Linked DNA regions of Verminephrobacter eiseniae EF01-2. The protein of the gene in region 1 interacts with the protein of each later gene in a pairwise test. Links are inferred from orthologs where the notes say so. Each region holds a gene or a part of one and is shown on either strand. Other genes may lie near its edges.

Region 1 (3,761 bases):
CTTGTCGGTTTCGATCTCGATCAGAATCTCATCGATTGCCACGGCCTGGCCGGGCTTTTTCTTCCACGCCAGCAAGGTGGCCTCGACCACGGATTCGGACAGTGCGGGGACTTTGACTTCTACGATGGCCATACCAGTTCTTCTTTCGGAATGCTTCGGGGACTTCGGGAACCATGGGGATGAGGGTTTTCGCTTGCCGTGCGCAGTGGCGTTCATTTGGTCAGCACAAAGCCCTTGATCTTGCCGAACGCGCCATCGACCAGCGCCTTTTGCTGCTCCTGGTGCAGGTGCGAGTATCCGACGGCAGGCGATGCCGATGCCGCGCGGCCGGAGTAGCCCAGTTTCTGGCCTTCGTGCATGTTCTCGTGGATGTAGTGCTGCACGAAGAACCAGGCGCCCTGGTTCTGCGGCTCGTCCTGGCACCAGACCACATCGATGGCCTGGGCGTAGCGCTTGAGCTCTGCGGCAAAGGCTTTGTGCGGGAACGGGTACAACTGCTCGACGCGCAGGATCGCCACATCATCGATGGCCTTCTCGCTGCGCCTTTTGACCAGGTCGTAGTACACCTTGCCGGAGCAGGCCAGCACGCGCCTGACCTTGGCGGCCTTTTTGACGATGGCTTCGTCCTGCTCGGGAATCACCGTCTGGAAGCCGCCCCTGGTGAACTCGGACAGCGGCGAGGTGGCGTCCTTGTTGCGCAGCAGCGACTTGGGCGTCATGATGATCAGCGGCTTGCGCAGCGCGCGCACCATCTGGCGCCGCAGCACATGGAAAATCTGGCTGGCCGTGGTCGGCTGCACCACTTGCATGTTGGCGTCGGCCGCCATTTGCATGAAGCGCTCCAGACGCGCCGAACTGTGCTCGGGGCCTTGGCCTTCGTAGCCATGGGGCAGCATCAGCGTGATGCCGTTGACGCGGCCCCATTTGACTTCGCCCGAGGCGATGAACTGGTCGATCACCACCTGCGCGCCATTGGCGAAGTCGCCGAACTGGGCTTCCCAGATCACCAGGGTATTGGGGTCGTTCGAGGCGTAGCCGTATTCAAAGCCCAGCACCGCCTCTTCGGAGAGGATGGAGTCGATGACGACGAACGGCGCCTGGTTCTCGGCCACGTTCTGCAACGGCGTGTAGGTGCCGATGTCCCATTTCTCGCGCTTTTGGTCATGCACCACGGCGTGGCGGTGCGTGAACGTGCCACGGCCGCAGTCCTCACCCGACAGCCGCACCGCGTAGCCGCTGGCCACCAGCGATGCAAACGCCATATGCTCGCCCATGCCCCAGTCCACGGGCAGTTCGCCACGGCCCATCGCGGCGCGATCGTCATAGACCTTCCTGACCAGTTGGTGCGGGGTCACGCTGCCAGGAATCAGCGTGATTTTCTCGGCCAGGCGCCGCCACTCGGCCAGCGGAATCGCGGTGTCACCAGCGTCGGTCCACTTCTTGCCCAGGAAGGGGCTCCAGTCGACCGCGTACTTGCTCTTGAAGTTGGTCAGCACCGGATCGACCGTGTGCTTGCCGGCATCCATCGCCTGGCGGTAGGCCCGGGCCATGTCATCGCCCAAGGTCTCGCCCAGGCCCTGCGCAGCCAGTTTGTCGGCATAGAGCTTGCGCGTGCCCGGATGCGCGCCGATCTTCTTGTACATCAGCGGCTGGGTCAGCGCCGGCGTGTCCTGCTCGTTGTGGCCGAGCTTGCGAAAGCAGACGATGTCCACGACCACATCCTTGCGGAACTCCATGCGGAACTCCAGGGCCAGTTGGGTGGCCAGCACCACGGCCTCGGGATCATCGCCGTTGACATGCAGCACCGGCGACTCGATCATCTTGACCACATCGGTGCAGTACAGCGTGGAACGGCTATCGCGGGGGTCGGAGGTGGTGAAACCGATCTGGTTGTTGATCACGATATGCACCGTGCCGCCGGTGGAGTAGCCCCGGGTCTGTGCCAGCGCCAGCGTTTCCTGAATCACCCCCTGGCCGGCAAATGCCGCGTCACCATGCACCAGCACCGGCAGCACCTGCTGGCCTTGCGGGTCGGCCCGGCGGTCCATGCGCGCGCGCACCGAGCCTTCGACCACCGGGTTGACGATCTCCAGGTGCGACGGATTGAAAGCCAGCGAAAGGTGTACCGGGCCGCCCGGGGTGGTCACGTCGGAGCTGAAGCCCTGGTGGTACTTCACATCGCCGGCAGCCAGGTCTTCGGGCGCCGTATGGTCGAATTCGGCAAACAAATCCTTGGGCATCTTGCCCATGACGTTGACCAGCACATTCAAGCGGCCACGGTGGGCCATGCCGATCACGATTTCCTGCACCCCCTTGGCGCCCGCCGACTGTATCAACTCGTCGATCGAGGCAATGAAACTCTCGCCGCCTTCGAGCGAGAAGCGCTTTTGCCCGACATACTTGGTGTGCAGGAAACGCTCCAGGCCCTCGGCGGCGGTCAGCCGCTCCAGGATGTGCTGCTTCTTGTCCGCGCCAAAGCTGGGCTTGCTGCGTATGGCTTCGAGCCGCTGCTGCCACCAGCGTTTCTGGTTCTGGTCGGTGGCGTACATGTACTCGGCGCCAATCGAGCCGCAGTAGGTCTCGCGCAGCGCATTGAGCAGTTCGCGCAAAGGCATCGTCTCCTTGCCGAAGAACAGGTTGCTGGTGTTGAACACCGTCTCCTGGTCGGCATCGCTGAAGCCATAGAACGCCGGATCGAGTTCGGGAATCACCGGGCGCTCGGTGCGCTTGAGCGGGTCGAGATCGGCCCAGCGCTGGCCCACATTGCGGTACGCCGCAATCAGCTGCTGCACAGCCGTGCGTTTGCGGCCCAGTTCCGAATCCGCCCCCGTGGCCACGACCACCTTGGTGCCCCCCTGCTTGGCGCGCTCGGCAAAGGCATTGATGACCGGCAAATGGGGCACATCCCGGGCATGGCTGCCGTCGACGGCAGCCACATGCTGGAGTGCGTCAAAATACTCGCGCCAGTTGTCCGGGACGCTGCCGGGGTTGCCGAGATAGTTCTCGTACAACTCTTCGACATAGGGCGCGTTGCCGCCGAACAGGTAGGTGTTGCCTTGATAGGCTTGGTAGACGGATGCCGTATCGCTCATGATGCGCTGACCTGCGCTTTCCTGCGGAAAGCATGAGTTGGTTGGAAAACCTTCCGCGACACGGCTGGACCGGTTGGCGGATGCGACTGTGGCTGGGGAAGGGCCTTGGTACACGGCGCATTGTGCCACCGATCATCCGCCCGGGGACTTGCCGCAGCCCCGCCTGGTGTATCGTCCCGTAAATAACTGCACATGAAGGAAGCGCCCTTCGCGCCAGGGCGGTGTTGCAAATCATCGCCACACCCCTGCACGGTATCGGTATTACGATGATTTGCGCCTTGTCCCGAGACAAAACACAGCGATTTCATTTTGTGCAGCTATTTGCGGGACGGCGCACTGGCGTACATTCCATCCATTGTCGTTGCCACGCTCGAACATGACGCCCCACCATCTTCAGGACAAAGCCTTCGTGCTGCTGCTGATCCTCGTCACCATCGCCTTCGGCGCCATCCTGTGGCAGTTCCACGGGGCCGTTTTCTGGGGCGTGATCTTGGCCATATTGTTTGCGCCCTGGCACCGCCGGCTGCTCGATCGCATGCCCGGGCGCCCAACGCTGGCAGCGCTGTGCACGCTGGCACTGTGCCTGATCGTCGTCATCTTGCCGCTGGCGGCGATCACCGTCTCGCTGGCCCAGGAAGCGACGGTGATCTATGAGCGGGTGTACACCGG
Region 2 (3,316 bases), 4.1 Mb from region 1 along the record:
CGAAGTCATCACAGAGCAGGTTTTCGATGGCGCACGGAACGATTACCAAGCCTGGACCAACTCTCCTCCCGACGCCATGCGTTTGGTGTGGGAGGCCAAGACCGAGCGGCGAAAGCTAAGCACGGTGGCGGAAGAATTTTTCAGAAAATTGGCAGCCAGGATGGGCGGGGCGATGCTGTTGACCAAAGGCGAACTGCACCGTTTGGTGCCGCTCGCACCGACAGCAGGTTTGTCGTCAGAAATCACGCAGAAACTCGATTGCTTGGCGGTACTGTTTGCCGTGGGACAAATGCGGGATGAGACAGTCACTTCGGGCGGTGCTGATGTCGGCACCCTTGCCACAGACCCCGGGAACGGCTGATTGGATTGCATTCCTGAATCATGCGTGCGCTTCGTCGGCGTCGCTTGCCGTACATGGGTGCTACCTGCGCTTCGCCTTTGCGTTCGCGAACGATTTGGAAATGGAATTCGGCATGGCCGCCCCGATCCTGGCCGGGTCGAGGGCTGGGGCAGGCTGTCTTTTCAACGCTTGCGATCGCGTTCGTCTTCGGGCCAGGCGGACAAGGTGGTGGTGTGCATGTTGGAAAACTCCTGTAATGCAGCCACAACGTGGTCGATTCATGGTCCGTTGACTGTGGCTCCAGAAATTTCTTCGAGCGCGGCAGAAATTTCCAGCCAGCGCTCTTCCAGCCGGGCGGTCTCGGCGTTTGCGGCTTTCAGGCGCCGGCCGCAGGCGGCGATTTCGGTGGCGGGCAGGGCCTGGTTGAGCTTTTGCTCCAGTGCCGACCGTTCGGTGGACAAAAGCGCCAGGCGCTGGTCGATCTGTTGCAGTTGCTGGTTCAGTGGGCGGGTCTTGTCGGCCAGTTGCTGGCGCGCCTGGGCGTCGAGCTTGCGCTGGGTTGCCGCAGCGGCGGTGTGTCGGGTTACCGCAGGGTCGGTGTGTCGGGTTGCCGGGGCGGCAATGGGGGCCGCCGTTGCTTCGGCGCGCACGGAGGTCTCCGGTGCCAGCCGCGCCTGTTCGCGCAGCCGCTTGGCTTCGTCGAGCAGATAGCGCTGGTAGTCGTCCAGATCGCCGTCGAATGGCGCCACCACGCCCCGGCCGACCAGCCAGAATTCATCGCAGACGGCGCGCAACAGGGCGCGGTCATGGCTGACCAGGAGCACGGTGCCTTCGAATTCGTTCAGCGCCATCGTCAGCGCCTCGCGTGTGGCCAGGTCCAGGTGGTTGGTGGGTTCGTCGAGCAGCAGCAGGTTGGGGCGTTGCCAGACGATCATGGCCAGCACCAGGCGGGCTTTTTCGCCGCCGCTCATGGTGCCCACGGTCTGCCGAACCATGTCGCCCGAGAAGTTGAAGCGGCCCAGGTGGTTGCGCAGGTCTTGTTCGCGGGCGGGTTCGCGGCTGCCGGGGCCGATGTCCTTGGCCAGGCGGAGCATGTGCGCGAGCGGGTCGTCGGCCGGGCGCAGCAGGTCCAGCTCCTGCTGGGCAAAGTAGCCGATCACCAGGCCCTTGCCCTCGGTGATCTGGCCCGCCAGCGGTTGCATGGCGCGCGCAATGGTCTTGACCAGTGTCGATTTGCCCTGGCCGTTGGCCCCCAGGATGCCGATGCGCTGCCCGGCCAGCACCGAGCGGTTGACATGGCGCAAGACGGTGTTTGCCGTGCGGTCCTGGCCGGTGTAGCCGAACGCAGCGTCGGCGATGGCCAGCATCGGGTTGGGCAGTTGGCCAGGCTCTTTGAACCCGAAGCTGAAGTCGGCGCTGGCCAGCATCGGTGCGATCTTTTCCATGCGCTCGAGCGCCTTGACGCGGCTTTGCGCCTGCCGGGCCTTGCTGGCCTTGGCCTTGAAGCGGTCTATGAATTTTTGCAGGTGGGCGATCCGGTCTTGCTGCTTGGCCCACGAGGCTTGTTGCAGTTCCAACTGCTGGGTTCGCAGTTCTTCGAAACGGCTGTAGTTGCCGCCGTAGCGTGTGATCCGGGCGTTGTCGATGTGCAGCGTGACTTCGGTGATGGCGTCGAGGAATTCCCGGTCGTGGCTGATGACGATCAGCGTTCCGGTGTAGCGCTTGAGCCAGGTTTCGAGCCATACCAGCGCGTCCAGGTCCAGGTGGTTGGTGGGTTCGTCGAGCAGCAGCAGATCGGAGGGGCTCATCAGCGCGCGCGCCAGTTGCAAGCGCATGCGCCAACCGCCCGAGAAGCTGTTCACGGGTTGGTCGAGCTCGGCCAGTTTGAAGCCCAGCCCGAGGATCAGCGCTTGCGCGCGCGGCCGGGCGTCATGTTCGCCGGCGTCGGTCAGGTCGCCATATGCGTGGGCGATGGCCATGCCATCGCCGTCGGCCTGGGCTTTTTCCAGCGCCGCGCGCAGTTCGGTCAGGCGGCTGTCGCCGCGCAGCACGAAATCGGTGGCCGGCTCGGCGGTCTCCGGCATGGTCTGCTCCACCTGCGCCATGCGCCATTGGGGCGGGATGAACAAATCGCCCGCGTCTTCGTGCAACTGGCGGGTCAGCAAGGCCAGGAGCGTGGATTTGCCGGCGCCGTTGCGGCCGACCAGGCCGATGCTCTCGCCGGGGTTGATGCTGACGCAGACCTGGTCCAGCAGTAGCTTGCTGCCACGGCGCAGGCTGAGGTTTTTGAGGGTGATCATCAGGAGCAGAAAAACAGGGCCAGGGCCTGCCTGGTCAGCAGCAGCACCTGGTCCGGGCCGGCGCTGGTGGCCAGCCAGTGCACGGGGTGCTGCGCGAACGCGGCTTCAAAGCCGGGCCGTTCATTGCCGATTTCCAAAACCAGCACCGCATTGTCGCTCATGCAGGCTGCGGCGGTTCTGAGCAGCGGACGGATGAAGTCCATGCCGTCAGCGCCGCCGGCCAGCGCGAGCCGGGGTTCGGCGCGGTATTCGGCGGGCAGGGCTGCCATGCTGGCCGCATTCACATAGGGTGGATTGCACAGGATCAGGTCCCAGGGACCGGGCAGGGCGGACAGGCCGTCCGACAGTTGCAGTGCGATGCGCTGCTGCAAGCCATGCCGCTCGACGTTGATGCGGGCAACGGCCAGGGCCTCGGGCGAAATATCGGCGCCGGTCACTTGCACCTCGGGCCAGGCCAGCGCGGCCAGCACTGCCAGGCTGCCATTGCCGGTGCACAGGTCGAGCACCTGGCGGGTGTGCGCGCCCAGGAATTCGTCGACGCTGCCGTCGGCCAGCAGTTCGGCGATCAGGCTGCGCGGCACGATGGCGCGCTCGTCGATGTAGAACGCCACGCCCTGCAACCAGGCCTCGCGCGTCAGATAGGCGGCGGGTTTGCGGCTGTGCATGCGTTCTTCGA

What was found.
Region 2: the proteins of VEIS_RS19260 (region 1) and VEIS_RS01390 interact in binary tests that used the Escherichia coli proteins (3 or more experiments, as listed by UniProt). The link is inferred for Verminephrobacter eiseniae EF01-2 from one-to-one orthologs.

Annotation. Positions count from the first base shown.
Region 1 is NC_008786.1:4,363,956-4,367,716, forward strand. The notes cover bases 13-3,457. They hold VEIS_RS19260 (2-oxoglutarate dehydrogenase E1 component), read right to left. Parts: upstream 3,093-3,457; coding sequence 213-3,092; downstream 13-212. Other genes in these bases: odhB (2-oxoglutarate dehydrogenase complex dihydrolipoyllysine-residue succinyltransferase), read right to left, coding at 13-132. Also shown: more of odhB, read right to left, coding at 1-12; VEIS_RS19265 (AI-2E family transporter), read left to right, coding at 3,469-3,761. UniProt on the Escherichia coli protein: E1 component of the 2-oxoglutarate dehydrogenase (OGDH) complex which catalyzes the decarboxylation of 2-oxoglutarate, the first step in the conversion of 2-oxoglutarate to succinyl-CoA and CO(2).
Region 2 is NC_008786.1:308,584-311,899, reverse strand. What follows is about bases 130-3,129. They hold VEIS_RS01390 (ABC-F family ATP-binding cassette domain-containing protein), read right to left. Parts: upstream 2,641-3,129; coding sequence 619-2,640; downstream 130-618. Other genes in these bases: prmB (50S ribosomal protein L3 N(5)-glutamine methyltransferase), read right to left, coding at 2,640-3,129; VEIS_RS01395 (hypothetical protein), read left to right, coding at 130-361. Outside these bases: more of VEIS_RS01395, read left to right, coding at 1-129; more of prmB, read right to left, coding at 3,130-3,316. UniProt on the Escherichia coli protein: Genetic data indicate it may be involved in ribosome assembly or function.